DNA from 4 places in the Oleidesulfovibrio vietnamensis genome. Region 2 is predicted to be linked to each of the others. Evidence: predicted binding sites of a transcription regulator. Region 2 holds the regulator's gene; each other region holds the start of a gene.
What was found. Region 2 encodes sigma-54, which starts transcription at its own class of promoters, with help from an activator protein. Its sites were predicted from a motif close to CTGGCACGGNNNNTGCTT; they were not measured.

Region 1 (7,833 bases), 700 kb from region 2:
GGCATCCGGCAGCATATCTCTGCGCACTGCACTCGCCGGCATAAGACCTCCGGCACGCCTGCTGGATATCCGCCCGAAAGCACAACAGCATTTTTCCGGCGGGAATGCACTGCGCAAAAAAAGCAGGCCCTGTTTCCAGAGCCTGCCGTTTGCTGTCCGATATACGCGCTGAAAAATGTTACGCGTTTTTCTTTTTCATGCGGGAATAAACCCCGAGAGCAAGTATGCCCATACCCATGAGGCCCAGAGTGGCGGGTTCGGGCGCAGGAGTGGGTTGCTGACGATGGCTGATGGAAAAATACGAATCCACGGAGGTTTTAGAATTTTCCGGTGTAAGCCAGCCATAGTAGGTTATGCTTTTGTCCAGCTTCAGTGCTTCGACATACGAATCGGGTATGATGCCGTAGCTGCTGCTGAAATCCAGCGTATACCACTCGCCGTCGTATTCAAACCCTTCTGTTGTCACCCCGGGATTGGTCAGGATGAACACATCACTGGTAAGTCCGCCGTTGTTAGGTGTTTCGTAAAAGTCAAATTCAAGAAAGGTGGTAAGAGCTTTTTTCTCTCCGTAATACGGATCCAGAGCCCACAGAGCCAGTTCGGCTTTCACCCTGCCGGAGGTCAGAGTATCAGTTGTCACGGGCATGTTGGTATGGGTCATGGTGGTTGCATAGGCAGCATCACCATCAGTATCAACATTTCCCCATGTATAACTTTTCAGTTCGATGCTGCTGCGCTTTTCCCAAGAACCCCAGCTGAGATAGGTGTAGGCTTTTTCGCCATCAATCTTCTGGCGCCCCCAGTAACCCACGTTTCCGTTACGGCCGGACATTTCCCAGTCGGTGAAACCGATATGGTATGAGTATTGCCAGCTGTTGACCACAGCTGCAGACGCAGCAGATGCCACAAGAATACCCGCCACAAAGACGGCGCACGCAAAAAGAGCACGAATTTTCATGAGCTGATTCCCCCCAGCTTTTAGTAGCCACCCGTTGCAGGCGGCATATCTGACAAGCAATCGCCGTGCCTGTATATTTTTTCCATATAGCGTCAACAGGTTACCACTATGTACTACATCGGAAAACCCATCGGAAACTGTAATACTTTTCGACACCTTCGCCTGCATTATACCACAAATTGACAGCCCGGCAATACCTGAGACTTGTTGGTCAGGCAGTGGCGGTGACAGCCCGGCACCGCCTGCGGGAAAAAGTACGCGCGTTACAGCCTGCACCGGCCTTACGGGCTTCTTACAGCACTGCTCCCGCCTGTCACCACACATAACGCCTGCTGTTCCGGAAAAAACGGCATCAAACGCACACCGCATTGTACCGGTGTATCTCCATGGTTTCGCGCACATGGCAGCAGCATAAAAAAAGGCAGGCTCTGCCATCAGAGCCTGCCGGTATGCGGTGCGACAGGTTCATCAGGAACGCTTCGCAACATTTCTTTTCATACGGGAATACACGCCAAGAGCCACCAGCCCCAGCCCCATGAGCCCGAGCGTTGCAGGCTCCGGCGCAGGTGTGGGTTGCGGCCGATGCGTGATGGTAAAGCTGGTGTCCACCGTAGTGTCTGCATTTTCAGGAGTCAGCCAGCCGTAGTACGTGATGGATGTGTCCAGCCCCAGAGCTTCGATGTAGGACTCGGGGATGACACCGTAACTGCTGCCGAAATCAAGCGTGTACCACTCGCCGCCGTATTCGAAGCCTTCGGTGGTCACCCCGGGGTTGGTCAGAATGAACACGTCATCAGTAAGCAGCCCGTTATTGGGGGTCTCATAAAATGCAAATTCCAGAGCCGTGGACAACGCTATTTCTGAGCCATGGTACGGATCAAGAGCTCTCAGTTCGAGCATGGCCTTGACGGTACCGGATACCAGCGACCCGCCGTAAGTGGGCGAGTTGCTGTGCGTCATGGACATGGCATGCGCGGCATCACCGTTGGTGTGCACAATACCGCTGGTTCCGCTGTCCAGCGAGATTCCGCTCCAGCCGTTCCAGTTATCGCCCCAGTACAGATTCTTGTAGGCCTTCTCGCCATCTATCCAGGTTTTTCCCCACTTAGAAGGTCTGGTCCAGCGGTCGGACATTTTCCAGTCGGTAAAACCGGCGTTGTAGGTGTAGCCCCACGAAGTAACCACGGCAGCAGAAGCAACGGCCGCAAAAAGAAGATTGAAAACAAGAATACCAGTTATTGTAACAATACGAGTGTGCATAACAGCTTCCTTACACAAATAGTAATGAGTTCTTTCCTCGGTAGAGGCACACTGGTTAAGCAAACAGCGTTCCATGCAATCTAACACAATCTAATCTAACATGTTAGGCAAAACCCTACCCATGATTGACTGTATTTTAACTGTAAATAAATCCGACACCAGTTATAACTACCGACATCACCCCCGACAGGAGCAGACACTCATTCCGGATTTTGTGCACAAAAAAAGCGGCCCGCAGGCGGACCGCTTGGCAGATTCAGCACTTGCAGCAACTCAGCTTTTTTTGCGGCGCTGCCACAGGGCGTATCCGCCCATGGCCAGCATACCCAGTCCCATAAGCCCCATTGTTGCGGGCTCCGGAGCATGCGCGGGCTGGGGCATCACATGCGAAATTGAAAAGCTGGTGTCCACCACGGTACTGTCAAATTCCGAGGTAACCCATCCATAATATGTAAGTCCCGTATCCAGCCCGATCCGCTGAATGTAATATTCCGGAATAACGCCGAAGCTCCCGCCGAAGTCCAGCGTGTACCACTCACCGTCATACTCAAAACCTTCAAAGGTGACCTGCGGATTGTTCAAAATAAACACATCGCGGCTCATTCCTTCAAATATAGACTTTTCATAAAAGCTGAAATCAAGTTCGGTGGAAAGCGTTGCAGGCTCACCCGCCACAGGCTCCAGCGCCTGAAGTTCAAGTACGGCTTTCACCGTGCCGGAGACAAGCGCGCTTGTTGTCCATCTGTTGTAGTGCGTCATGGTCATGGCTGCGGCAGGCGCACCGCCTGTGTTCACCACACCGGAAACAGGTGCGTTGAGTTCAATGCGGGACTGAAACAAGGGAAGCAGGCTGGAGCCCCACCAGAGGGTATGGTAGCCGGTCTCGCCGTTCAGATTGACCGGTCCCTTCACCCCGCCGGAGTCTCCGGACTGTGCCCATGTCCAGTCCACAAAACCGGCATCATAAGAATACTGCCAGGAAGTTACCACCCCGGCCGATGCTGACGAAACAAAGATAAGCGTCGCAACAAGCACCATTGCAATCCGACAGACAGTTTTCATGATTCACTCCTGTTACCCTGTACTCTAACGCTACCAAGCCTTCGATATAACAGAAGCAATAGCGGTTCCAAATCGACAATACAAAATTAAAACAACATGTTAACCTTGGAATCGACAAAGAACAAAAAAATGTAAAAAAAAGCGACACATCTTATAATATAAAATAGCCCTTACATTACAGACTGATAACAAACTGAGAAGATAAAGACAGCTGTCGATTATAATTACACCAGTAAAAATACCTGACACTGCCCTGCCTGTACCCGCAGCAAAAACAAAAAGCCCCCGCCGCAAAAACGGCAGGGGCTTACAGAGCTTGTCTTGGCTGTCTGGTGTCACCGGAGGTACTGGCCGCCCGGTGGCGCCGACAGGAGCACATCCAGACTGGCCTGTAAAACTATTCGAGGGTGATGACAGGGCCGTTGAAGCTTACAGAAACGATTTCGTAATGTATTTTTCCTCTCGGGGCGTCCACCACAACTTCGTCGCCTTCCTCTTTGCCCAGAACAGCTTTGGCAACAGGAGAAAGAACCGAGATGCTGCCTTTCACATAGTCAGTCTCGTCGGGACCCACCAGAGTATACACCCGCATTTCACCGGTTTCGAGGTCTTCCAGCTCTATGGTGGCACCATAGGTCACACGCTCGCCGCCAAGCGTTCTCATATCAATGACATTGAAGCGGGCCATGCGGGATTCGATGTTGCCGATACGCGCTTCAAGCATGCCCTGACGCTCACGGGCGGCATCATAGCCTGCGTTTTCGCTCAGGTCGCCTTCTTCGCGTGCTTCCTTGATGGCCTGAATCACTGCGGGACGTTCCTGCTTCAGCCTTTCAAGATCTCGTTTAACCAGTTCAAAGCCTTCAACTGAAATCGGGATGCTGCTCATGTTTGATTCCTTGACATTTCTCGATAGTTTTTTGCCAACGACAATAAGAAAAAACGCCACGCGGCCCATGGGTCGCGAGGCTGTTCGACACTGTCCGAAACAGGTGTTGGCAACCTGAGGGGTAGAACAGAGTTCACCGGAGGTCAAGCCCCGTTCGCAAAATATTTCCTCTAACAGTAAACCGTTTTTCCTGTTTGCGCAGGCAATTCATGGCTGTTCAGGGCATATGATTCATGTTACGTCACAGCCGTAACCGTCGCTTTTTGCAACACGCCTGCGTGCAGCGGCCCGGAGCCGCGCCGCTGACCTTCCACACATGAGGCAAACCGCCGTGACCGGCCCGGACTCGTTATTGCCGCTTATCAAGCTGGCTGCCGCTTTCATCATCATGCTGCTCGCCATCCGCTTCAGGGTGAATCTGGGGCTTTCCATTATCAGCGGCGGTGCCGCCGTAGGGCTGTTTTTCGGTCTGGCTCCTGATATGTGGCTGCCCACGGTATTCACGGGGCTGACCAGCCCGCAGACCCTCATGCTGGCGGCCATAGTGCTGCTTATCCTGCTGCTCAGCGATGTTCTGGAAAAATCAGGCCAGACCCTGCGTCTTATGGATGCGCTGTCCGGCTATCTGAAAAACCCGCGCCTGCGGCTGGTTTTCTTCCCCATGCTTATAGGACTGCTGCCCATGCCGGGCGGTGCTGTTTTTTCGGCCCCCATGATAGGTGCCGTGGCCAGCCGCATGCAGGTTTCAAAAGACACGCTGGCTGCGCTCAACTACTGGTACCGGCATGTATGGGAAACATGGTGGCCGCTGTATCCGGGCATCATTCTGGCGGCATCGCTCTCGGGCATTCCCATAACCACCATCTGCGCCTTCGGTTTGCCGGGCATGGCAATCATGCTGGCCGCAGGATGGTTTTTCATGCTGAGACCGGCGGTACTTTCTCTTCCGCCTGCCACGGTGCAGACAGACAGTACCGTGACGGCAAGCACGCCGAAAGCGGTTCTGCGTCAGGGGCTGCCTTTGCTGGTGGCCATCGGCGGTTCTGTGCTGCTTGAAACGGTACTGGCTTTTTCAGCGCAGGGCATTCCTTTTGAATCAGGCGTCATTGCCGCACTGGCTGCAGGCATACTGACTGCAGCCGTACAGAATAAAGGCAGCGCCGGTATTCTGGCGGCATCGCTGCGCCACAGACATCTGTGGCAGATGGTGCTCGTCATTGCCGCCATATTTGTTTTCAAGGAGATGCTGAACACCACAGGGGCGGTACATCAGCTGGCGCAGCTGGCAGGCGGACGCACAGCCCTTACGGTAAGCTGTATTTTCATGCCTTTTATTGTCGGGGCGGTATCGGGCATTACCATGGCCTATGTGGGGGCCACATTTCCTCTTATCGTGTCACTGGCCGTTCAGGCCGGTCTGCAGGATTCTCTGACAGCCTATGTCATGCTGGCCATATTTTCCGGATTCACCGGCATCATGGCAACGCCGCTGCATGTCTGCTTTGTGCTCACATGCCAGTATTTTCACTGCACCCTGAGCAAAGCGTGGCGCCATGTGGCACTGCCCTGCCTGCTGCTGTTCTGCAGCGGACTTGTATACCATGGCCTGCTGCTTTTATGGCTCAAGCCCTGAACCTCAGCGCCACGAACGCCGCTGCATGCGCCGCAGGATAACTCTGCTTTTGGCTGTGACATAACCGGAATCCGAAACCGGAGAATACCGCCGCGGCGCCGGAAGCACTGATGCCAGACGGGCGCTTTGCGCCGGTGAGAGCGCCGCCGGTTCGACACCGAAAAAATGCCGTGACGCCGCATTGATTCCGTAGATGCCGTCGCCCCATTCTATGACATTCAGGTAAATTTCCAGTATACGCCGTTTTGACAGCGTGGCTTCAAGCCGCCATGTAAGCAGGGCTTCTTTCAGCTTGCGGCTCAGGGTTCTGTCGGGTGACAGATACAGATTTTTGGCAAGCTGCTGAGAAATGGAGCTGCCCCCCGCGGCAAGCCGCCCCTCCCGCAGGTTGCGCAGAAAAGCCTGACGCATGCCTTCCGTATCAAACCCCTCATGATCCCAGAAGCGGTCATCTTCGGCTATGGTCACAGCCCGTACCAACCACGGAGAAATCTGCCCCAGAGGTACCCACCGCAGCTTGGGAACCGGACGCTCCGCCAGCGACTCTCTGAATCTCATGTATTCAGTTGCTGCGGGATTTTCTTTTTTCAGCACGGCAACATCCGGCCAGAAAGCGAAACGCAGCACATCGGCGGCCATCACCGGCAGCACCACCAGCGCAGCCAGCACAAACGTTTTCAGCACACGGCGAACTGTCACCCCCGCATCACCCATACACGCTCCTGCATAAAAGGCGTTGCACACGCACACGGCGTAGCGTACTTTCCCTGTAGTATAGCATAGTTTTGAATATACGCCACCATCAGCCATCCGGACGCAAAAAAAGCCCCGCGCAAAAAAAAGCCCCGGTTGAGGACGGGGCTTTTCTGCGGCACCTTCGTGACCGGGATTATGACACTCAGGATGCGCGTTGCAGCACCGGAGGAGGATCCGCGCTGCCGGTAATATGGATGACAGGATCGCGTCGGGCTGCGCTGTCCGGACAAGGCGGAAGCGCAGCCGGCACAGTTGCTTCACAATCCGGCTGTCACGCTTTCGTTATATGGCATATCAACACACCAAAGCAACAAAAAAGAAAGTCAAACTTTCATTTTTTTTCATTTTCACACATTCAAGCCCTGTTATAGTTCACAAACGAAAAACAGCGCTTACTTGTGCCGGAAACTAATCATTTTCCGGAAGCCGGCACACGGCTAGTATCATGACAGCACTGCTTCCATTCCAGATGCGGCTATTTTTTATGAAAAAACACTTTTTTCCGGTAATCATGGGGCTGGTCAGCCTCATCGCCTTTGTGGCAGCCATGGCGGGGTTCGATTTCACCACCGCCTCGGAATACGCTGCGCAGTTCAGCCGGCAGCAGGCTCTGCAGGTGCGCGTGGCAACCAACGCCATAGAAGACCAGCTGGACATGATCTCCGCATCCGGCGCATCACTTGCTGGGCATGCCCGCTTTGCCATCGACTACGGTGCCACATACCAGGCAAAGCTGCTCAGCGCGCACATCACAAGACAGCCGAACATCCTTGCCTATGTTCTTATGGATACCCCGCACAGCCTTAAAAGCGTGGAGCTGGCTTCCGTCCCGCTTTCCATGGAAGCCGCGGCATACGCGCAGGAATGGATAACGCAAAACTGGAGCAACGCCCCCGAACAACTGGCCGGCAACCTGCTCAAAGCTCCCCTGCACATCACCCCCGAACACCAGCTTGCAGGACTGCTTTATCCTTTTTCGGACGGCAAAAAGCTGCTGGGCATGTCTGCCACGGTTGTCAGCCTCACACGGATAATCAAGCGGTATGTGGCCGACCTGCATGTGGACAACATAGGGCAAGGCTACCTGCTGGCGGATGACGGCACACTGCTTTTCGACCCTGACAGCAACAACATCGGCAAAAACATATTTACCCATATCTATGAAAACGCACCGGAACGGATGCATGTTTTCCGGGAAGTGCTGGCAGCCAGATCCGGCAGCGGCATCTTTGACTTTCCCGACACGGAAAACAGCAAAGCCCAGCAGATGCTGCT
Region 2 (7,833 bases):
CCTTGGGCACTTCGATGCCGTAAAAATCGTACATGGCCTTGATCACGGTGCAGGAACAACCCACAGGCCATACCCACATTTCCAGCGGGTTGGAGGTAGTCACGTTGCCAAGCTTGTGGTGGTCGACCACGCCTTTGATTTCTGCATCGGCGATGTCGGCGGGCAGCTGGGCGCCGTCGGTGGTGTCCACCAGAATCAGGTCTTTACCGGCAACGGAAGTTACGACTTCAGGAGCGGCAAGGCCGAATTTTTCCAGAACAAAAGTGCTCTCAGGGGTGCATTCGCCCTGAGCTACAGCGGTGGCTTCCACGCCGCGCTTGGACATAAGGTCGGCGACGGCAAGTGCGGAAACGATGGAGTCGGTATCCGGGTTCATGTGGCCCATTACGAGTACAGCCATGGTGAAATCCTCCATAAATCTTGTTAGGAAAGCGAAGGTTCGCTTAGCGCCAAGTGAGTTTGTGCCAAATAGCACAATCTGGCGCAACTGCCAAGTGGGGCAAGGCGTGCAAACAGAAAAAAAAGCGCAAAAAAAAGCCCCCGGGCTATAACCCGAGGGCATAAAACATGAATAAACAGATTGTTGCAACAAAGAGTGCATACGCGCGGGGTATCCGGACAGCCAGCACGCCCCCCACCGCGCTTACAAACCATAAAGCCGGCCATTCTGCTCCCTGTATGTAGGGAAGATGGCCCAGAAGCGAGCTCAGGCCGGAGATAGTGCCGATAAGCACAAGCAGCGCCGCAAGAAAAAAGCCTGCCTGCAATAACAGAAGCTGCAAAGATGCATTCCAGACCAGCATACCGAACGGAGGCACTTCCTCAATGCCCGAAGCCACACGTCTGGCACCTCCTCTGCCCCACCCCAATGCTTTGTTATAGGCTTTGTCCTGCATCGTCCGGTGCATATATTCCAGCCTGGCGCTTATGAACGCAGCAGGCAGCGAAAGCAGCGCCGGAACGGCCACCTCTTCGGGCGTACGCAATCCGAAGTAGTCTGTTGCCGCGATGGTCAGCAGCAGGCAGCCGACTGCATTGGGGGGAATATATGTGCCGGCAGGAAAAAGGTCGAGCCAGAGGAGTTCGAAGAAGATAGCAAGGCTGAGGCTGAGTTCCCATTCGCCGGTGATTACGGCCCACAGAAAGCCGACACACAGCGGACGCTCAAGAAATCCGATATTTATGCTGAAGCGCGGGAGCGAAAAGAGGGCAAAAAAAAAGCGATGGGGAGACCCCACATGAGGGAGTGAAAAGAAAAAATCATGACCACCCCTTAACCTGAACAGGCGCGTTTGGAACACACCGGAAATCCAGCGCGACGGCTTTGCGCTTGAAAAAGCGCAGACATGCTTCGTCGTCATCGGAAACAGCCACGTGCGGACACAACTGGCGCTTGCCCGGACTGTAATGCAGGTTGCCTATATTCAGTGTGTCAAATTCAAAACCATTTTCAGAACTGCGACGCGCGTCGCCACAGTTGGCAAAAAGTACCAGCGTGTCCGGCAGTGCTATTCCGCGCCGCATAATGATTTCCTGCAACTCATCAATTCTCACAAACGTGATGGACACACGCCCGGGTACTGCCAGAGAGACAATCTGCTGCTGCAGATCATCCGCCGCCAGTTCGTCGTTGACAACCAGCAGATGCCTTGCTCCGGTATAGGGCAGCCACGTTTCTATTATCTGACCATGAACCAGACGATTATCAACCCGCACCCACATATACTCTACTTGCCTCGCGCTTTACGGCGCAGAACCTCGCCGGCCACAACGATGCCGTTGCCGCCGGACTCTTTGGCTTCCAGTGCCAGATTCTGCAACTCCATGGTACGGCTGGAAAAAACTTTAAGCAGCATAGGCAGGTTGATTCCGGTGACAACCTCTATGTCCGCACTGCTGAGCAAAGAAAGGCTGAGGTTTGTGGGCGTGCCGCCGAACATATCGGTGAGCACGATAACCCCTTTGCCTTTATCCAGCTTGCGGACTGCTTCTTTCAGTCGGTCGATTGTTTCTCCCACCTGCAGTGTGCCGTCAACACTCACCGACGTGCAGTCGGTCAGCGGACCGAGAATAAATTCGGCAGCGCGCAGCAACGCAGCACCGTAGTCCGCGTGCGTGACAAGTACAATGCCCACTACGGGCTCTTCCACGGTTGGTTCAGAAGACATATTTTCTGCTTTGCACATTTGGTTATGGTGGAAAAAAATCAGCCCAGATCGATATGCCGGTGTTCCAAGGATACTGCATAATCGGACTTTTTCAAAGCGTCCCGCAATGCTTCGGCTGTGGAAACAGACCGGTGTCTGCCGCCGGTACAGCCGATGGCCAGCGTTATCCGGTAGCGGCCTTCCGCCTCATACTGAGGAAGCAGGAAGAGAAGAAAGTCTAAAAAACGTTTAAAGAAAGTCTTGCCTTGCTCGCAACCCAGAACAAACTGCTGTATTTCAGGGTCTTTACCTGAAAGCGCCTTTAATTTTGCGTCGAAGTACGGATTGGGCAGAAAGCGCAGGTCGAAAACCATGTCGGCGTCGGAAGGGACACCGTATTTGAACCCGAAGGTAATCAGGTTGACGCGCAGACTTCTCAAGCTGCCTCCAAGCGAACTCCATTTTTTTTGTACAATGCGCCGCAGGTCGTGAATGGAGAATTCTGAGGTATCGAGAATAAGGTCTGCACGTTCACGCACCGGAGCCAGCAGATTCCGTTCATGTTCAACGGCGGCCTCTAGCCCCAGGTCGCCGCCTTCCAGAGGATGAGGTCTGCGTGTGGTGGCAAAACGCCGTACCAGAGTATCACTGTCGGCTTCCAGATAGATGATGCGGGGAGAAACCCCCATCTTTTCCAGCCGCATAAGTGCGCCTTCGAATTCATCCAGAAAATCGAACTGGCGCAGGTCCATGCCCAGCACCACGCCGCGGTAGCGCCCCATGGCATCACGTGCAAGATGTTCCAACAGGTCGGCCACTACCCCCACCGGCAGCCCGTCTATGGTAAAAAAGCGCAAGTCCTCGAATACATTGAGCACCGTGCTTTTGCCCGCGCCGGAAAGTCCTGTGACTATAAGAACCGGCAGACTTTCACTCTTTTTCACGGCGCAACCCCTTTTCCTACCTTTTAGACAGAGCGGCACCACCGGCGTCCGCCCCTTTCCGTTACGCCTTCTGCAAAAGCTCCCACAAGGTATCTTCCGAATCTGCCTGAGCAAATTCAGCTCTGAATTCTTTGTCTTTCAGCAGACGCGAAATCTGTGCGAGAATGCGCAGATGCATGCCGGCCACCTGTTCTGGAGCAAGAACAAGAAAGAATACGTTACACAGCTTGTAATCAAGCGCTTCAAAATCAAGCCCTTCAGAACTGCGACCGACCACCAGCACGATGTGGTCAAGCCCCTCCACCTTGCCGTGCGGTATGGCTATGCCGTCACCGATGCCGGTTGTTCCCAGATTTTCACGGTCCTGCAGAATGCGGACCACGGTATTCTGATCCAGTTCCGGATATTTTTGGATGACCGGTTTCACAAGTTCCGCCAGCACCTCAGTTTTGGTGCTGGCGGAAAGCTCATGAATTATGAGGTCTTTATCCAGGTATTCACCCAGTTTCATTTTTTAGAATCCCGGATCGATCAGCCCGAAGTCTCCGTCCTTGCGACGGTAGATGACATTCACGCGGTTGTTCTGCGCGTTTTTGAAAACGAGAAACTCGTAATCCAGCGCCTCAAGCTGCATGGCAGCTTCATCAATATGCATGGGTTTGGGATCAATCTCATCAGTTTCAATGATGGTGCGCTCGCGCACGCCGTCATTGTCTTTGTAATTGAACACATCCATACGCACGCTGTCATCACTGCTGGAACGGCGCCGATCCTTAGTCTTTTCTGCGTGTTTCTTGACCTGTGCTTCCAGCTTATCCAGCACAAGATCAATAGTGGCATACATATCCTCGCTCTGCTCCACTGCAGAGAGATTCAACCCCTCGCCCGTGCATTGTACTTCCGCCTTGTGCCGGAATTTATCAACGCTCAACAGAACCTGTAACTCAAGGTTTTCTGACTTATTCAAAAAGCGTCCGAGCTTTTCAAAACGGCGGTTGGCATACTTTTTCAAGTGATCGGAAGGCTCGAAGTTCTTGAAAGTGAAAGCGATGTTCATAAAAACCTCCAGAGATTCAGTATCAGGCATTTCTGCCGGAAATCCTTTGGCCTAAAATACAGCTTTTCGTTTCGAAGAAGAAGGGATTCCCATAGCTGTACGATACTTCGCCACGGTTCTTCGAGCAATATTGACTTGCAACTTTTCTTTAAGAATTTCTCCGATCTTTTCGTCACTGAGCGGTTCTTTAGGATTTTCTTCAGAAATCAGGTTCTTTATCAGCGCTTTCACACTTTCAGAACCTACCTCTGTTCCGTCGTTTAACGCCAGTGCACTGTTAAAGAAATACTTAAGCTCCACAATACCATGGGGGGTAGCCACATACTTGTTTGTTGTAATACGGCTGACGGTTGATTCGTGCATTCCTATGTCGTCCGCTATATCCTTGAGAATAAGCGGGCGAAGCCGGGATACGCCTTCCTCGAAAAAACCCCTCTGATATTTAATAATGCTCTCAACTACTTTGTACAGGGTTCGCTGCCGTTGATAAAGGCTTTTTATAAGCCACGAGGCGGAGCGCATTTTTTCCTGCACGTAGTCCTTTTCTTTATCAGTGGTGCCCTTGACGCCTTCTTTATAAAATTCACTCAGCTGGAGATGTGGCAGGCCGTCTTCGTTCAGCAGGATGATAAAATCATCCTCGCTTTTATACACGTAGACATCGGGGCTGACATACGCGGGCTGTTCGTTACCGAAGCGGGAGCCCGGCATGGGGTCAAGAGTCTGGATAAGGTCAAGATATTCTTTAAGGTCGTCCATTCCCAGACGATATTTTCTGAGAAGAGGCTTGTACCGTCGTTTTTCCAGGTCTTCCAGATGATCGCGGATCAGCTCGACAAGCACAGGGTCGCGGTCGTATCCAAGCACTTCGACCTGAACCAGAAGGCATTCCTGCGGAGTACGCGCCGCTATGCCCACGGGATCAAGCCGCTGCAGCAGATGCAGCGTTTCTTCCACCTCTGCCGTACCGGCACCGGCCATTTCCGCCACGTTTTCCACCGTCGCCTGCAGATACCCCGCAGGCGAAAGGTTGCCGATTATGACTTCTGCTATGTCCAGCTGTTTTTCCGTGGCGGAAGACAAGCGCAGCTGCCAGCTGAGATGCCCTTCCAGCGTGGGGCTGGATGAAAAACGAGCCTCAAAGGCGGTCATCTCTTCCGGCACTTCCGCGTCGCGTCCGCCTGCCTGTTTGCCGGTACTGGCAAAATCGCCAAGATAGTTTTCCCAGTCGGCATTCTTTACCAATTCCTGACGGAAAGGGTCGGCTTCTTCTGCTCTCGGGGCTCTCTCTTCAGCCTGAGAGACTGGGCGCTCTTCCTGTGTTTCTTCAAGAAACGGGTTTTCCAGCAGTTCCTGCTGAACGGTTTCAACGAGCTCGACGCGTGAAAGCTGCAACAGTTTGATCGCCTGCTGAAGCTGGGGCGTCATCACAAGCTGCTGAGCGAGTTTAAGCTGCTGTCGTAACTCTAAAGCCATTGTTCAACCGAATCCTTAAGATTATAAAAGCTGAATATATTTTGTTTTTATTGCTCAGAGAATATCAAAGCCCTGATACCGGAGACAGCGGAAACGTATATTCCGTTCTGTTATCCAAAAATCATTCCAAAATACATTCCATGACTCTTTTCTGCCACATATATCTGTGTGATGCAACCGGAGCCGGGGGACTTACAGGCAGAAGCCCTCTCCCAGATAGACACTGCGGGCCTTGGGATCGGCCACAATGGCTTCCGGAGTGCCTTCCAGAATGACCCTTCCTTCGTAAACGAGATAAGCCCTGTCGCAGATATTCAATGTTTCACGCACATTATGATCAGAGATCAACACCCCGATACCTTTGTCGCGCAGTTTTTTGATTATTTCCTGAATATCATCCACGGCCAGAGGATCAATGCCGGCAAACGGTTCATCAAGCAGGATGAACTTCGGGGCGCGGATGAGGGCCCGGGCGATTTCCAGCCGCCGCCGTTCACCGCCGGACAGGTGCATGGCGTATGAATCGGCGATGTGGGTGATGCCGAACTCTTCAAGCAGTTCCTGCGCTCTTGCCTGCTGAGCTTTTTTGCTCAATCCCACATGTTCCAGAATCATCTGCAGATTCTGAGTGACAGTGAGTTTTTTAAAAACAGAACTTTCCTGAGGCAGATAGCTCAAACCGATACGGGCGCGTTCATGCAGCGGCCAGTCGGATATGCTCAGGTCATCCAGCTGCACCTCGCCGGCATTGGGCTTTACAATGCCTATGAGCATATAAAATGTCGTGGTCTTGCCCGCGCCGTTGGGGCCCAGCAGGCCGACAATTTCCCCCTGTTTCACATTCAGGGAAACGCCGCAGACCACTTCGCGCGAACCGTATTGCTTGCGCAACCCTGTAGCCTGAATGACCGCCATTTACTTCTTCATCCTTTTGGGGGCGGAAAAAACCGCATTGACGGGCTTACCAGGCGCGCCCAACACTTCACTTCTGTTCTCGTTCACATAAAACCTGATTTCCTGCCCGCCGATACTGTTGCCCTCGTCGCGAAGTACGGGGTCTCCTTCCATCACAAGCAGTCCTTCCGAAACCTTGTAGGTGGCCTTGCGGCATTCTCCCGATTTCGTCAGCTGCTTCATGCGTACATTACCTTCGGCCACCAGCCTGTTGATCTGGCCGGCGTCAATGGCAGGGCCTTCGGCGTCGTTTTGCTTCGCGGCGGCACTGGCGTTCTTGTCCAGATAGACGGAGATGGAGTCCGCCCACAGTTCAAACTCACCGCGCTGCACGTACACATCCTGTTCAAAAATGATCAGCTGGGCGTTGGCGTCATAAGTCATGGTCTTAGATGTGATGGAGGTGGGAATATCCTCTGCCGCGGTGGCGGGGGCGGCCTGCAAAACCAGACAGGCAAGCAGCACCATAATCATGTGGCCTGTTATGCTAATTCTGTTCATGACGTTTTTCTCCTCGGGCTAAGCCGCTGAAGCCGTCTTCAAGGTACAGAACCATGTCAACGCTTCCGCGGGCTTTAATGACGTTAGTGTCCAGCAGCCACAGCACGTCATGCATGGTACCGTTCATGGCGCCGGTTTCAAACCATACCTTTTCGGGCATGGTCAGTTCACGGGAGCTGCCAAGGTAGGTCAGCAGAGATGTTTTAAGCATTTTGTCTGTCTGCACCAGAACCACATCGTCCCACAGACGCATGGACTGGCTGCTCTGCTTTATTTCGCCCCAGCGCGCTTTAACACTCAGGTTGTCGTTTTGTTTTTCAAGAAAATAGACAATGTCGGGCTGCTTGATGCGTACAGTGTCGCCCTGCTGGTCATAAAACGCTTTTTCAGCTTCCAGCGTCCACAGTTCGCGTCCTTTTTCGCCCTGCTTCAGGCGCACACCCGACAGCGCCAGATCGACATTACCTTCCACGGCAGGCTGGGCATCGGTCAGAGAGCGTCGCACTTCACTGACCTGACGTGCCCCCATGGCCGCATACAACAGCAGGCCGGCGAGCAGAATCAGCATACCGGCGACCCAGTACATTCTGCGGCGGGACATCTAGGAAGACCACTCCCTGAGCATGGGAGCCAGTTTGTTCTGGGCATCAAGGATAAAACGTACAGCTTCGCGCACGGCGCCATGGCCTCCCGTGGCGGTGGTGACATATTTGGCCACGGCCTTTACCTCCGGCTGGGCGTTGGCCACTGCCAT
Region 3 (7,833 bases), 1.7 Mb from region 2:
TCATACGCCATCCAGTAAATGCTGCGTATGTCGTCAATGGTTGCGCTGTTGGGCAGGTTGACGGTCTTGGACACGGCGTTGTCGGTATATTCCTGAAACGCCGCCTGCATTTTCAGATGCCATACGGGATCTATGTCCATGGCTGTCACAAAAACATCGCGCATATGCTGCGGCAGGTGCTCCATTGTCTGCACAGACCCTTTCTGCGTTACAGCTTCCATCAGCTTTTCAGAATAGCACTGCTCGTCCTTGAGCGCCTGCTCAAAATAAGGATTCACTTCCACCAGACGCTCGCCGTCCATGACATGCCGCGCAAAGCTGAGCGCAAACAACGGTTCAACCCCGGAAGAGCATCCCGCAAGAATGGACAGGGTTCCGGTGGGGGCAATGGTCGTTATGGTGGCGTTGCGGTACGGTCCGAGGTCCCGCTGTCCGAACACTGACTCGGCGTAAGCCGGAAAGGGTCCGCGTTCCTTGGCAAGCTGTTTGGAGGCGGCACGGCCTTCCGCGCGGATGAATTCCATGACACGGCCGGCAAGCTTAACGGCATCCTGACTGTCGTAGGGAATGCGCAGCTGAAACAGCAGGTCGGCCCAGCCCATGACGCCCAGCCCGATTTTGCGGTTTCTGTGCACCGTTTCTGTTATGCGGTCCAGCGGATAGCGCGAAGCATCGATGACATTATCCAGAAAACGCACGGAAAGCCTGATAATACGCTTAAGCTCTGCCCAGTCTATGGAATCTGCCGTGCTGCCATGCCCGGCAAGGTACAGTCCGGCCAGATTGACGGAACCGAGATTGCAAGCCTCGTAAGGCAGCAGTGGCTGCTCCCCGCACGGGTTTGTGGACTCCATCTCGCCCTGTGCGGGCGTGGGGTTGTCACGGTTTATCCGGTCAATGAAAACAATGCCCGGATCCCCCGACTCCCACGCTTTCTGCACCAGTATCTCAAACACCTCACGGGCATTCAGGGTACCTTTGGCTTCGCCGGAGTGCGGCGCCATCAGAGGATATTCTTCACCTTTTTCCACCGCCTTCATAAAATCTTCGGTCAGCGCAACGGAAAGGTTGAAGTTATTGAATTCCCCTTCACGTTCCTTGGCGCGGATGAACTCCAGAATGTCCGGATGGTCCACACGCAGAATGCCCATATTGGCCCCGCGGCGCGTGCCTCCCTGTTTAATCTGCTCCGTGGCGGTATTGAAAATGCGTAAAAAAGAAAGCGGACCCGAGGCAACCCCGCCCGTGGACCCCACTCGGCTGGCCGCCGGACGCAGGCGCGAGAATGAAAACCCTGTTCCGCCTCCTGATTTATGAATCATGGCGGCATGTTTCACGGCGTCAAAAATCTCTTCTATGGAATCACCCACCGGCAGCACAAAACAGGCCGCCAGCTGACCCAGATCAGTGCCCGCATTCATCAGCGTGGGAGAATTGGGTAAAAATTTCCACGATGTCATCAGGTCGTAAAATTCACGGGCCAGTTCGTCCGCCCTGCACGACGAATCAGGGTATTTACCCTCCTCCGCCGCGATGGCAGACGCCACACGCCAGAAAAGCCCCGTGGCATCTTCCAGCGGTTCTCCGTCAGGGCCTTTGCGGTAATAACGCTTCGAAAGCACGACCTCTGCATTCTGGTTGAGCACAACGGGCTGCAAGTCTTCCGGCTGTTTCATGTCATCCCTTTAACGTATCAAATCAATTAGTTATAGTTTTTCTCAACTTTTACTACCTGCTACGGAGCTTAGCATGCCCTGCCGGAAAAAGCCACTGCCGCATCACAATCTGCAGTTGTTGACACGGTGCGTGTCCGTACACTGCCGCCGCGGCACACCGCTGACCGCGCATAAAAAAACCGGCCGGAATTGCTCCGGCCGGTCTGTACCCGCAGTATGCCGCGGCTGCCGCTGTGAAGGAAGCAGCGCCGTTGTGCTGTTTAGTAGTGTCCGCCCATCATGCCGCCACCCATATGGTAGCCGCCGCCCCGATGAAACCCGCCGCGGTGACCGCGTCCGAAGCCGGACTTGAGCCCCACTTCCTTTTCAAGGCGCTGGGAAAGTTCAATGTGCAGGTTGCGCAGCTGAGTGCGCAGCTGGGCCACTTCACCGGCAGTCTTGCCCACTGCCGCGGGGTCTGTGGACGGATTGTTGTACATGGCATTCAATTCTGCCTGCTTGGCAAACAGCTTGTCGCGCAGGGGGGTCATCTTGCCGTCGGCTTCGGCCACAATCTTGTCATACAGAGCCTGCTTTTCGGGTGTCAGCGAATCATATGCGGCCTGACCGCCGGGTCCGCTGCCGCCAAAGGGGCACACGGCCGCCCCGCCGCCGGCACCCATGCCGCCGTATCCGCCGCGATGGCCGTATCCGTGTCCGTAAGGACCGGCAAAAGCCACTGCTGCCAGAGCAAAAATACCGAGGGCTGCTACTATGGTGATAATGGAACGGGTCTTCATAATGTCCTCCGGATTACCTTGTGCACCTTCTGGTGCGTTGCTTGCATTTGCTCATGATAGAGCAACAGGCGTGCCATACACGCACATGAAGCAATATCGCACAACAAACCGGCATGTTATGCACAGAAGCGGGACAGTACAGTGAAAGTCAGTGTATAAAAAACATACACCTTTGAGAAAAAGCACTGTATAAAAAATAGACGCTGTACAAATATTGAACACGCAAGGTGACGGCAATGCACTTCAGAAAAAAACATTCCCTTCCCGGGCCGTTTGCCTCGCCGTGGCTGGTTATCGGCGCGGCGGTCATTCTGGGCGTGGTGGTTGTGGCGCTTTCAGTGCGCAACATCACCCGTTCGGAACAATACATGGCCAATATCCTGCTGGAAAAAGGCGGATCGCTTATCAAGGCATTTGAGGCCGGAGCACGAACGGGCATGCGCGGCAGCGCGTTCCGCCTGCAGGTGCTGCTGGAAGAAATGGCCGACCAGCCGGATATTGATTTCATTGCCCTGACAGACAGGGAAGGCAATATTGTGGCTCACAGCAACAACGAACAGGTAGGCAAACGGCTTTTCGGCGCCGAGGTGACCACCGACCTGCTGCGGCCTGACACACGCCCGAGGTGGAGCATTTTCGGGCAGGCCGGTAAACGATACTTTGTGGTCTACCGTGAATTTGCACCGCTGCAGGGCCGCCATGCCCGCAGGGGACACATGATGCCGCACATGCGCAACCACGCGTGGGATAACTGGCAGCAGCCGGACGGCCCGCCGCCCATCATTTTTGTCGGGTTCGACGTTCAGCCGTTCGAAGACGCCCGCAGACAGGACAAACAGCACACCATGACCATGGCAGCCATAGTGCTGCTGTTGGGGGTTGCGGGTTTCATATCGCTTATCTGGGCACAGAATGTCCGCCGCGCACGCAAAGAGCTGGAAAGCACACAGGCCCTGTCGGATGAGATTGTTTCCAATCTCCCCGAAGGTCTGGTGGTGCTGGATGCCGCCGGAGATGTTTCTTTCATGAACAATACGGCCCGCGCCATGCTGGGAGACGGTACCGCCGCTCACGATACGCACGAAGCAGCCGCAAGCTGCCCGCCGCTGCCGCCGGTACTCATGCATGCCGTACGCCAGCTGGACACCCAGCACATACTGAGCGGCAGAGAAACGGTGCTTTCCGGCACCGGAGGCCCTGTCCCCGTCAGTGTTACCGGTGCGTGCATAACAGGCGAAGACGGTTCGCTGATGGGCAAACTGCTGCTGCTGCACGACCTGAGCGAAGTGCGCAGACTGGAAGAAGAAGTACGCAGGCGCGAAAAGCTGGCAGCCATAGGCAGTCTGGCTGCGGGGGTGGCTCACGAAATACGCAATCCGCTCAGCTCCATCAAAGGATATGCCACCTATTTCGGCACCCGCTTTGCCGAAGGCAGCGAAGACCGCGATGCCGCCCGGATCATGGTGCAGGAGGTGGACAGGCTCAACCGCGTCATTTCCGACCTTATCGGTCTGGCCCGCCCGTCGGACCTGTCTTTAAAGCCCAGCAGACCGGAATCGCTGGCAGAAAACGTACTCCGCCTTATCCGGCAGGATGCCGCGGGCAAAAACATAGACTTGCGGTTCGCCGCGGCGGACGACCTGCCGCAGGCAGTGCTCGACCCCGACAGAGTGACGCAGGCGCTGCTGAATGTCTGCCTTAACGCACTGGATGCCATGGAAAGCGGCGGCGTACTGACGCTGAGCGTTGACACCGACAGTACCTCTTCCGAAGGCCGCAGGCTGCTGCGGTTCAAGGTGCGTGACACGGGCTGCGGCATAACGCCCGAAACCCTGAGCACCATGTTTGACCCGTATTTCACCACCAAAAGTCAGGGAACGGGGCTCGGGCTGGCCATTGTGCACAAAATAGTGGAGGCCCACGGCGGCGAAATAGCCGTGCAGTCTTCCGTAGGCAGCGGAACGGAAATATCTCTCATTCTGCCGCTTGAACCGCAACGCAACGCGAACAGCTGACCCGGCGGCGCGTCAAAGGAACAGCCATGACAAACGCTCCTACCATATTGATAGTGGATGATGATCAGGCGCACAGAACCATGCTGCGCACCATGCTGCGCGGCTGGCAGTACTCGGCGGAAGAAGCCGACGACGGTTCCGTGGCCGTGAGCAAGGTGCAGGAGCGCGCATATGACGCCATCCTGATGGATATCCGCATGGCCCGCATGAGCGGCATAGAAGCCCTGCGGCATATCATGGCCCACAATCCGGCCATTCCCGTGCTTATCATGACGGCATATTCTTCGGTGAATACAGCGGTGGAAGCCCTGAAAATAGGTGCTTATGACTACCTGACAAAGCCGCTTGATTTCGACGAGCTGAAACTGACGCTGGAGCGCGCGCTTGATCACACGCGGCTGGCCTCGGAAAACAGAGAGCTGCGCAGCTCTCTGTCCGCGGGGCAGGCTGCCTCGCGCATTATCGGCCGCAGCGAGGCCGTGCGCCGGCTTACCGAGCTGGTGGCCACAGTGGCGCCCAGCGACGCCACGGTACTCATCACCGGAGAATCGGGCACAGGCAAAGAACTGGTGGCCAGAGCCATACACGAAGGAAGCAGCAGACGTGACAGACCGCTGGTAACCGTCAACTGCGCCGCCCTTACGGAATCGCTGCTGGAATCAGAACTGTTCGGCCACGAAAAAGGTGCTTTTACCGGTGCGGACAAAAAACGCGACGGGCGGTTTGTTCAGGCGGACGGCGGTACGTTGTTTCTGGATGAACTGGGCGAAATGTCTCTGGCACTGCAGGCAAAGCTGCTGCGTGCGCTGCAGCAGGGTGAAATCCAGAGGGTAGGCAGCGACAACCCGCTGAGAGTCGATGTACGCGTCATCGCCGCAACCAACCGCAATCTGACCGCAGAGGTGACCGCAGGCAGGTTCCGCGAAGACCTGTTTTACCGGCTCAACGTCATCGGCATAGCGGTACCGGCACTGCGGGAACGGCGCGACGACATCCCCCTGCTGGCCGGACACTTTCTGACCCGCTATGCCGAACGTAACCGCAAGATGCTCAAAGGATTCACCCCGCAGGCCATGAACTGTCTGGTCAACTATGACTGGCCGGGCAATGTGCGTGAACTGGAAAACGCCGTGGAGCGCGCCGTTATCATGAGCATGGGCGAATATGTCACCGGACGCGAACTGCCGCCGGACATTGCAGCGGCTGACGGCGAAACGGATATCACCGCAGCAGTGCCCGATACGGACACACCGCTGCCCGACACCGTCCATGACCCCTATGCGGGGCTCTCGCTGGAAAATCTGGAACGCCGCGCCATTGAAGCAACGCTGCGCGAATGTGCCGACAATAAAAGCGAAGCCGCCCGCCGGCTGGGCATCACCCGCGCAACACTGCACAACAAGCTGAAAAAATACGGCATGGAATAACCGGAAGACCGGAACCGGAACAAGACCTCCGGCGGGCAAGAGGCATGATTCCCCCTGCATCCCCCGTTGCGCATGTTCTGCCGCGGTCAGCTGACATCGAAGAGCTTACGGTTGCGGCTGCATGGCGGCAACCGCACGGCGCGTCGCGTTGCGGGCATCGCTGTGCCTTGCACGGGGCGCATTACAGGGGGGAAGGTTCAGCCGCCCCCTGACGGAGTTTTCTTCAGGCTTCTCAGGCTTCTCAGGTTTCTCAGGTTTCTCAGGCATCCGGCGGGCAAAATCCGCAAAATCAGGCAAACAGCGATTTATCTGATCCGATCAATGAAAGCGCCAGTTCCATTTCGCGTTCAAGGCGGTTTTGCACTGCGGAGCGCACGGCGTTGGTGGAGGAACCGAACTGCCTGCTGCGCAGGTCATAAACTGTGCGTATAAACCGCCCTTGAAATGCAGGATCGGTAAAAGAATCATCCTGTCCGGTTCTGCCCAGAGCCTGACGGAAAATGCGAGCTGCGCCCGTGGGCCCGTGCTGCACGGCGGTGCTCCACAGCACTTCGCCCAGAACACCGCTCATATGGTCGCGTTCAAGTACCGAGTTGCGGGTAACCTTTCGCAAAGCGGGAAGGAAATTGTTCTCCCGCACGAATCTGTTCTGCAATGATTCAAATCCTGCCGGATCAGCAGCGGCGATTTGCGCCCATACACGGGGCATTGCACCTTGCGTACCGCCGGTGTTGGCCGGCCCTGCGGCGTTGAGACGCTGCGCGTACTCGGGTGCTGCCCGCTGCAGAAAGCGGATAAAGGCATCCATGCTGCCCGCCCGCGAGGAAATCTGATATTTTCCGTAGGAGGTGCCGCCATGACGGTCGTAGCCGATGCTTGCCACGCCCTGCGTGCCGGACTCAAACTGCGCTGCCAGCCAGCCGGTAAGCGGTGCAGACTCCGCAACGCCGCCTGCGGCGTTCTTCCCGTCAGCAGGAGCAATCTTTCCGGCAGATTCGGGCGCAGCAGGTTCCTGCCGGAGCGCGCTCATGCCGTCCGGAGCTTCCGCGGCCTGCCGGTAGGCTGCAGCCGCACCGTTCCATGATATGCGGCCTCTTACTTCACCGGTTTCACTGCCCAGTCCCACGGCATCGGCTATGGCAGACCGCAACGAAGCCAGCCCTTCCACGGGCAGTGCCGCGGTACCGGCAGGTGCTCCGCCCGATGCCAGACCCGCCAGACCGGAGGAACCGGCCAGACCGGACGGGCCGGACGGGCCGGAGAGCACTCTGGTAAGGGTGGCCAGCGCTCTGGTATTCAGCAGATTCATGCTGCCCAGCATGGCGCCTTCAAGCGGAGATTCTTCTTTGCCGTCACCTTTGCCCAGCCCCAGAACATCATCAAGCAGCTTCTGACCGTTGCGTGACAGGGCGCTGCCGCCCAGCAGCTCCCCGAAGCGTCCGGTGCCGGAACCTGCAGCGGCGGTCTGCTGTGCAGGCAGTGTACGGCCGGTAACGGGCCTACGCAGAACCCTGTCCGCCCTCTGCAGGCTTATGGTGCTGAAAGGATCGTATGCCATGGTGCCTCCTCGCTCGGGGCAGTACCCCGCAGCAGGACTAGCAACCATAGTGCCGATATTTCATACCCTCTTTTTTCCGGCATGTTACCCTTGCAAAAAAACATGGACAGCAACCGGAACATGCAGGGCCGACGATTCTCCGACACGGCCGTACGGTTATGAAGAGGCGGGCCGGTAGTAGCCTTTTGCCTCGGGCAGCAGCTGGCGGATGGCTTTTATGCGGTTTTCATCAGCAGGGTGGGTAGAAAGGAACTCCGGCGGTTTTTTGCCGCCCTTGGCAGCCATGTTCTGCCAGAAAGTCAGCGCGGCTTCCGGGTTGTACCCCGCCTTGGCCATAAGAATAAGACCTATCCGGTCGGCCTCGTATTCGTGGGTGCG
Region 4 (7,833 bases), 1.1 Mb from region 2:
GCACCGGCGAGGTGGCGATAAAGGTGTGAATACGCGGATGTGCTGCGTTTCTGATGGCTGCCCATGCGTGGTCGATGTCGGGCTGCACGGCGCGGCACAGACCGGCGACCTGTGCATTTTTCACGGTGGCGGCTATGGTTTTCACAGCTTCAAAGTCGCCTTTGCTGGCAGCCGGAAAGCCGGCCTCCATAATGTCCACACCGACCATTTCCAGCTGGCGGGCCAGCTGCACCTTTTCATGAATGTTCATGGTGGCGCCGGGCGACTGTTCGCCGTCGCGCAACGTGGTGTCGAAAATGTACAATCTGTCAGCCATGGGATACTCCTACGGCTATGCGGCTTTATGTGCCGCTATTTCAGGGCTTGGAGGAGTCGGGTTCGTCTTCCCTGCATCACGTGGCCTGCGGGCTTATGATGCGCGTAGAGTCCCGGGAAGACTCCGCTTCCGGGTATCTGACGATGCGCTTGCTATCGGACAATCCTGATTAGGATAGGTCGCGTAGCAGCTTGGGATGACGGCGGGGTAGGATAATGAGAGTGTATACGGGGCCGGAAATGAGATAGCCCGCGAATACGAGGAACCCGAGGAGTTTGGGATCCGAAATAATGAGAACGAACAGCAGAATGGCCGAAACCATGGAGCTGAACGGATGAGCCTTGATAAGGCCGTATTCTTTGAATGATGCGTACCGGAACCGGCTGACCATCAGGAAGCCGAGAACGAACGTGATGCCGAGGCAGAATGCGGGGAACGCAGCTGCAAAGGTCTCGGGCACGTAGATGCTGAAGAATACCAGCGAGGAAAGGGTGCATCCGGCTGCGGGTATGGGCAGCCCGATGAAGAATTTTTTGGGTGTGACAGCCGTGGAAATATTGAAACGGGCAAGGCGCAGCGCACCGCAGGCCGCAAAAAGAAACGCCACGGCAATGCCGAGCCGTCCGTACGCGTGCAGCTGCCATGAGTACATCATGAACGCGGGCGTGACCCCGAAAGCCACAAGGTCTGCCAGCGAGTCGAACTGCACGCCGAATTCACTGGCGCTGTTGGTCAGGCGGGCAACCTTGCCGTCCAGCCCGTCCATAAGGGCGCTGAAGAGAATGGCCAGAGCACACATTTCCACACGTCCTTCCGCAGCCCACAGAATACCGAGGAAGCCGGCGAACAGGCTTGCCGTGGTAAACAGGTTGGGAAGAATGTACACCCCTCTGCGGGTGGGTGTGGTCTGTGTGTCCATTGTCTCGTTATTCCTTGCGGGGTGTTGTCCGGCGCACTATTCCGCCGGTTGCTCCTTTTTTGCGGCCAGTACTGTCTGCCCTGCAAAAACGGTTTCACCCACTGTGACCTTTGGTTCATACTCTTCCGGCAGGTAAACGTCAACCCGCGAACCGAACCTGATCATGCCGCAGCGTTCGCCGCGTCTGAGCGTGTCGCCTTCTTCCACCCTGCATACTATGCGTCTGGCGATGAGTCCGGCTATCTGCACCATGCTCCAGCGCAGGCCGTCGGCGTCCACTATGTCATAGGCGCAGCGTTCGTTGTCAGTCGAAGCTTTGTCCCACGACGCATTGAAGTACTTGCCCGGATGGTAGGCAATGCTCTGCACGGTGCCGCTGACCGGAAAGCGGTTTACATGCACGTTGAAGACATTCATGAAAATGCAGACGCACATGCGCGGTTCTCCGGTGAAAGGGTCGGGCATGGGCTGCACTTTTATGATGCGGCCGTCTGCGGGGCTCACCCCTGCGCCGGGGGCCGAAGGCACCACCCTTTCCGGATCGCGGAAAAAATGCACGCTGAACCAGCACAGCAGCAGAAACACAACGGCCATGAACCAGCAGTCGATGATGGCGAAGACCAGTGCGGCAAGCGCGGTCAGACCGATGACGGGAAAACCTTCAGGCGTTATGGAATGGGTAGCTTTCTGCATGATGATGTTCCTGCCGGAACCTGTCTCCGGCACAGCTGTGTGAGGTTGAACGGTAGCAATCGGTATGTCAAAACGCGGCAAAAGGCAATGCGTTATCGTGCGCAGGCTTCCAGCCGCAGTTCCGGTATATGTGCGGTAAGCCCTTTGTAAAACGCCTCGTAGCTGGTATACAGCAGGGTGTTGAGCCCGCGTGATGCCGCTCTGCCGATGTGTCCTGCGTTGTCGTCGATAAAGAGCGCGCGGTCCGGCCGTACGCCGGTGCGCTGGCAGATGAAGTCGAAAAAATCTGTGCTGCGCTTGTTCATGCCCACACGGTATGAATTGAATACCAGATCGAACTGTGCGTAGATGCGGTGTGCGGCGTCCAGTTCTTCCAGCCAGTTTGTCTGGTCGCTGGCGATGACGGCGCGTATGCCTGCGCAGCGCACGGCGTTGACGGCATCAAGCATGTACAGGCGGATGAGAAACCGCGAGAGTATGGCCTCACGCAGCTCTTCGTCCGGTGCTTCAATTCCGGTGCGGCGGCGCAGTTCCTGCCAGAATCCGGCCTCTGTCATCTTGCCGTTGACGTAGCCGCCGTTGTAGCAGATGTCCGTGGCATGGGCGAGCAGCTCTCCGGAGGCTATTCCGAAACGGTTTTCCAGCGCATGCAGGCCGTTGACGAAACCCTCTTCGGCAATGACGCCCCCGAAGTCGAAAAATACAACATCAAGGCCGTGGCGGGTGGTATGGTCTGCGCACATGGTGCATGATCTCCGCTTGCTGGTGGTTTTGCCCCAGTATAACCCATAGCAGGAAAAGCGCAACATGACTGAACGCATACGCATCGGTATCAGTTCGTGCCTTCTGGGCAACAAGGTCCGGCACGACGGCGGACATAAGTTCGACTCGTACATAGTGAACGTGCTGGGGCGGTATCTTGATTTTGTTCCCGTGTGTCCCGAGGTGGAATGCGGGCTGCCCACCCCGCGTGAACCCATGCGGCTGGCCGGTGATGTGCACAGTCCGCGTCTGATGACCAGCAAGACATGGCAGGACAAGACGGAACAGATGCAGACCTGGGCGGACAGCAAGGTGCGCGAGCTGGAAGGACAGGGCCTGTGCGGATTCATATTCAAACGCGGCTCGCCTTCTTCCGGCATGGAGCGGGTCAAGGTGTATCCTTTCACCGACCCGCGTGAGGTAAAGAACGTGGGCGCGCCCGTGCTCAAAGGCTCGGGGCTGTTTGCCAGAACGTTCATGGAGCATTTTCCGCTGCTGCCCGTGGAAGAGGAAGGCCGGCTGAACGACCCCGTGCTGCGTGAAAACTTCATAGAACGGCTGTTTGTGGTGCGCCGCTGGTACGACCTGCTGGAATCAGGCATGGCACCCGGTGCGGTGGTGGAGTTTCATACACGCCATAAACTGCTTCTGCTGGCACATTCCACACAGAAATACCGCGAAATGGGCAGGCTGGTTGCCGCCGTGCGCGAATACAGCCCGGAGCAGTTCCGCACGGAATACCGCAGGCTGCTTATGGAAGCTCTTTCGGTACGTGCCACCGCGGGCAGGCATGCCAATGTGCAGCAACATATAATGGGCTATTTCCGCAGGCAGCTTACAACAGATGAAAAGCAGGAACTGGTCGAAATCATAGACCGGTACCGTAACGGCCTTGTACCGTTGATAGTGCCTGTAACCATGCTGAATCATTATGTGCGTAAATACGGTGACGAGTATCTTGCCGGGCAGTACTATCTTAACCCGCATCCGGTGGAACTGAAGCTGCGTAACCACATCTGACGGGTGCCGGAAAAAAAATGCACCGGAACGCTTATAGTTTCACTATCCTTCTTGTCATGAATACTTGAACCATGTATGTAGTTTATAGTGGTACTTGCGGTAATTGACTCTTAGGAGGAACCTTGTGAACAAGAGCGAACTGGTAAAGACACTGGCTGAGGACTACAACCTGTCTCAAGATGAGGCCGTGGCGGTGGTCAACACCTTTTTCGACTCCGTGCGCGAAGCACTGGTAGCCGGAGACAGGGTTGAAATCCGCGGCTTCGGTTCCTTCAAGGTCAAGGAATACAAGGGCTATGTGGGGCGCAACCCCAAAACGGGAGACAGCGTGAAGGTGTCGCCCAAGCGTCTGCCCGTATTCCGTGCCGGTAAAGAAATGAAGGAACTGGTCAACCCCTGATTCCGGCCTTACTCCGCGCGCCTGCCGTTTTGCGGTGCGTGCCGTGTCTGTCCGGTCCGGTATCGGGAAAGGGCTTCCTGTCATGTCCGGATACAGTGCGGAACAGCGCGCCGCCATGCAGTGCATGTCGCTGGCCCGTCATGGTTTACCCCATGCGCTGGCCGACTGCGGACTGCCTCATGTACATCTGAAGATAGGCGAGGGCATCGTCACGCGGCGGGCATTGCTTATCTCCACTGTGCTGGGGTCTTGTGTTTCGGTCACGTTTTTTAGCCGCAGACTGCAGCTGGCGGGCATCTTTCATGCAATGCTGCCGGTGATCACGCAAAGCTACCGGCCCTGTAACGAGCCGTGCCGGTTTGTTGATTCGGCCATAGAGGCGGTGTACGGCAACTTTGAAAAGCGCGGCCTGCATCCCGAAGAGGTGGAGGTGAAGCTGTTCGGCGGCGCCTTCAGCATGGGGCTGCGCGAAGAACATCCTGACCGGTGCATGATAGATGTGGGCGGGCGTAATGTGCTGACCGCGCGTGAGGTTCTGGCCGCCAAAGGGCTGGAGATACGCAGCGAACAGGTGCAGGGCACGCGTGGCCGCAAGCTGCTTTTCAATACGCGTACGGGCGAAGTGTGGGTGAAGCTGCTGAACAACGCGGCCAACCAGCTTGCCCGCAGGCAGGAAGAACAGGCCAGAGCGCAGAGCGCCCGCGGATGTTCTCTGGACTGACGTGCGGCTGGCGCGCGTATTATGCGACAGAAATACGAAAGCCCGTCCGGAGTTTCCGGACGGGCTTTTTGTGTACGGCAGCGGGCATTGCCGGAGGTTCGGGTATGCAGAAACCGGCCGTGTACCGGTGCTGCGCCGCAGGCGGGGACTGCCTGTTCTGCCTGCGGACGTATGTCACCGGTAGCGGGCGGAATGATCTTACGGGTGGTTGTTGTATTTGTCCTGTGTGTGTTCGCTGCCGGAGTGGCAGGGAGCACAGTCCATCTTGCCTTTCACTATGGGCGATTCTTTGCCGGCACCGTGGCAGCTGCCGCAGTATTCCACCGATTCAGGTGTCTTATGCTCGACCACAAATGCGCCTGTCTGTTTGGCGTTCATTATTTCAACTGCTTTTTTGGCCACGTCGGCAGTTATGCGTGCACAGCGTTCGCTGCGCTCTTTGCTCTTTTCGGCTATGCCGGTTTCGTAGCACCACTTGCTCACAGAAACGTGGCACAGCGGCGAATGGGCTATGCTGGTGGGCAGGTCGCCGGCAAAGCCTTTGGCTGCGGTGCCGGGGTTGTAAATGGGGAACGCGGTCTGCTCGTACCAGCGGTACAGTTCGGTCACCATGGGGTCGCGTTCCTTGCGTCCCCAGAACAGAGCGTATGCGCTGGCACCGCCCAGAAGGGCGCCGCAGATGGTTGCCCATCCTGAAATTCCGCTTTTGCCCACTTCGAGCATGCTGAAGGGGAACTGGTTATACGGTGCGCCGTATTTTTCGGCCATCATGCCTACAATGCCGTAGAACACGCCGTAACCGCAGCCGAAACCTTTGTGCCAGTAACCGTCATACGCGGCAACGGCGCATTCTTCAGGGTCAAGAATGTGCGGCTGCCACGAAAACGGCTGTTCCTCGAACTGAAACCGTGCCGCGGTGCCGGGTGCCGCCGCATGCGCCTGTCCGGTCATGCCGCCTGCCACCAGCGTTCCGCCTGCCACTGCACCAGCCATCAGGCTGCCGCCGACTACACCAAGAGCCTGTCGTCTGCTTATTTTGGTCATGTTGAGTCTCCCTTTGCTCTGAATCAGCTTCCGGCGGGCACCGGAAGGTAGTGATTTGTGCAAGGGAATGTGCAACGTGCGTGCCAGCTTGTGAAAAATATGAACAAGCGCGGTATTTCATGCGGTTAGCGTATATTTTTTGATACAGAGGCGTTTTCCGGTGCCGTGTTGCCTGCATAGTCAGTATGACACATGCAAACAGTTGTTTGCATTTCAGGGGTGAAGCCGTGGTATAATCATCATAAATGGTGCTGTTTTCTGTCGTAGAGAGGAAAAGAGGCAGGAGTTGAATCATTGTGCAACGAATATGTGCAATCTTGTGTTTGCAGTGTGTGCTTTTTTCGTCGCATGTGCTTGTGAAAAAGGTAAAGATCGGTGTGCTGAATTGGGGGCGGCGCCATTATATCCGGCAGGCGGACGGGGCGGTCCGGTCCGGAAATAGCTCATGGCGGTCAGACGGGGGCTGCGCCGGTTCCGGCTGCTGATGCGGCGCGGCATGCCGCACCGCATCAGCGGAAGTTATTCATGGCAGGACGGAGTATCCGGCAATACCGGTAAAGGTCAGAAGGTAAGCTGCTTCCAGTCAGACTGAAGCATGTGCGTCACCGCTTCTCCCACATACAGTACGTCCAGTCCCAGAGTTTCCAGCCTTCCTGCTATTCCGTAGCTTTCTGCGCAGGCGCGGCAGGCCCACAGTTCTACTCCCGCATCCTGCAGACGCGGCAGTTCTGCCTGCACGGAAGGGTCTTCCGCCAGCAGGCGGGCACTGGGGCCCCAGGCTATGAGACGCACGTGGTCCCACCAGCCTTTGCGCAGACTGTTGACCGCGTACATAAAGACAAGATTGTGAGCTGTTTCCGCATTGCAGCTGCTCCAGATGATAAAAAGTTTTCTGCCGGTATCCATGTGTTCTCCCTGTGGGTGCGACATGCTGCCTGTTGTGCTGTCCGGCGGCTGTGCATGGCCTTTTTGTCCTGCCGCATGGCCGCCGGAGCCGCGGAAAGAGTATGCGGTCAGCAGGTGCTGTCGGCGGATGTGTCCGGGGCTGCGTCGCGCGGAGTAAGGCGTGTGCCGTCCAGCGCCATGTCAAAGTGGTAGATGTCTTCATCAAAGTCTTTGGTGACGGTAAAACCGAGAGCCCGTGCCAGTTCCGTCATGCCTTTGTTGTCCGCCAGCGCTTCGCCCACTATGCGGCCTGTGCCCCGGCTGTGCAGATAGCGGATGATTTTATCCATCAGCAGCCTGCCCAGCCCGGCGCGCTTCAGGTCGGAACGTACGGCCACTGCGAATTCGGCGCGGGAGTTGTCGGGGGCTATCATGGCACGGGCCACTCCCAGAGTTTTCAGTCCGCCTTCCGGCGCCTGTCCTCTGGCAATGAATGCCATTTCACGGTCGTAGTCTATCTGTGTCAGCTTGACCATTTCGGAACGGGGCAGGGTGCCCACGTTACCGAAAAAGCGGAATCTTCTGTCCTGCGGGCTCATATGTTCAATGAATTCCCAGTGGTCAGGTTCATCTTCCGGCCGGATGGGCCGCAGGTCGACCACCGAGCCGTCCTTGAGACGGGCACATTCCTCCAGTTCGCGGGGGTAAGGGCGGATGGCCAGCTGTTCGGTGCCTGTGGCGGTAGACCAGGCTATGCGCACATGCGCATCCAGCGCCACCACGCCGTCTTCATCTGCAAACAGCGGGTTGATTTCCATTTCAAATATTTCGGGTATGTCGATGATGAGCTGCGAAACCTTGACCAGTACAAGGTGCACGGCATCAACATCGACAAGCGGACGGCCGGCGGCATCGTGCAGACGGGCGGCCACTCTGGTGCGCGAAACCGCCTCGCGTGCCAGATTCATGTTGAGCGGCGGCAGCGCGGTGCTGACATCCTGTGCCAGATCGGCGCCTGCGCCGCCCTGACCGAAGCGGACCACCGGTCCGAATACGGGGTCGGTGGCGGTTTC

Region 1: ACZ5D1_RS05905 (THxN family PEP-CTERM protein) is a predicted target of sigma-54. The motif match lies at 3,334-3,351, and genes of this name have one in related genera.
Region 3: ACZ5D1_RS00750 (periplasmic heavy metal sensor) is a predicted target of sigma-54. The motif match lies at 2,515-2,532, and genes of this name have one in related genera.
Region 4: ACZ5D1_RS14060 (split-Soret cytochrome c) is a predicted target of sigma-54. The motif match lies at 5,945-5,962, and genes of this name have one in related genera.

What each region holds. Positions count from the first base shown of each region.
Region 1 covers NZ_AP042419.1:1,356,286-1,364,118, reverse strand. The annotation lists gene ACZ5D1_RS05915 (THxN family PEP-CTERM protein) at 179-958, opposite strand; gene ACZ5D1_RS05910 (THxN family PEP-CTERM protein) at 1,427-2,218, opposite strand; gene ACZ5D1_RS05905 (THxN family PEP-CTERM protein) at 2,492-3,280, opposite strand; gene greA (transcription elongation factor GreA) at 3,678-4,169, opposite strand; gene ACZ5D1_RS05895 (DUF401 family protein) at 4,501-5,802, shown strand; gene mtgA (monofunctional biosynthetic peptidoglycan transglycosylase) at 5,806-6,516, opposite strand; gene ACZ5D1_RS05885 (diguanylate cyclase) at 7,043-7,833, shown strand, end outside.
Region 2 covers NZ_AP042419.1:2,053,349-2,061,181, forward strand. The annotation lists gene ACZ5D1_RS09315 (manganese-dependent inorganic pyrophosphatase) at 1-400, opposite strand, end outside; gene ACZ5D1_RS09320 (PTS sugar transporter subunit IIC) at 546-1,301, opposite strand; gene ACZ5D1_RS09325 (PTS sugar transporter subunit IIB) at 1,261-1,722, opposite strand; gene ACZ5D1_RS09330 (PTS sugar transporter subunit IIA) at 1,728-2,168, opposite strand; gene rapZ (RNase adapter RapZ) at 2,207-3,091, opposite strand; gene ACZ5D1_RS09340 (PTS sugar transporter subunit IIA) at 3,153-3,602, opposite strand; gene hpf (ribosome hibernation-promoting factor, HPF/YfiA family) at 3,606-4,148, opposite strand; gene rpoN (RNA polymerase factor sigma-54) at 4,200-5,624, opposite strand; gene lptB (LPS export ABC transporter ATP-binding protein) at 5,817-6,539, opposite strand; gene ACZ5D1_RS09360 (LptA/OstA family protein) at 6,540-7,079, opposite strand; gene lptC (LPS export ABC transporter periplasmic protein LptC) at 7,066-7,680, opposite strand; gene ACZ5D1_RS09370 (KdsC family phosphatase) at 7,681-7,833, opposite strand, start outside.
Region 3 covers NZ_AP042419.1:168,211-176,043, reverse strand. The annotation lists gene ACZ5D1_RS00755 (vitamin B12-dependent ribonucleotide reductase) at 1-1,676, opposite strand, end outside; gene ACZ5D1_RS00750 (periplasmic heavy metal sensor) at 1,937-2,455, opposite strand; gene ACZ5D1_RS00745 (ATP-binding protein) at 2,692-4,470, shown strand; gene ACZ5D1_RS00740 (sigma-54-dependent transcriptional regulator) at 4,497-5,897, shown strand; gene ACZ5D1_RS00735 (VgrG-related protein) at 6,187-7,455, opposite strand; gene ACZ5D1_RS00730 (M48 family metallopeptidase) at 7,612-7,833, opposite strand, start outside.
Region 4 covers NZ_AP042419.1:3,129,346-3,137,178, reverse strand. The annotation lists gene ACZ5D1_RS14095 (2-isopropylmalate synthase) at 1-316, opposite strand, end outside; gene pssA (CDP-diacylglycerol--serine O-phosphatidyltransferase) at 486-1,235, opposite strand; gene ACZ5D1_RS14085 (phosphatidylserine decarboxylase family protein) at 1,272-1,928, opposite strand; gene ACZ5D1_RS14080 (HAD family hydrolase) at 2,021-2,671, opposite strand; gene ACZ5D1_RS14075 (YbgA family protein) at 2,736-3,710, shown strand; gene ACZ5D1_RS14070 (HU family DNA-binding protein) at 3,835-4,110, shown strand; gene ACZ5D1_RS14065 (chemotaxis protein CheD) at 4,193-4,831, shown strand; gene ACZ5D1_RS14060 (split-Soret cytochrome c) at 5,030-5,875, opposite strand; gene ACZ5D1_RS14055 (DsrE family protein) at 6,437-6,781, opposite strand; gene ACZ5D1_RS14050 (bifunctional acetate--CoA ligase family protein/GNAT family N-acetyltransferase) at 6,889-7,833, opposite strand, start outside.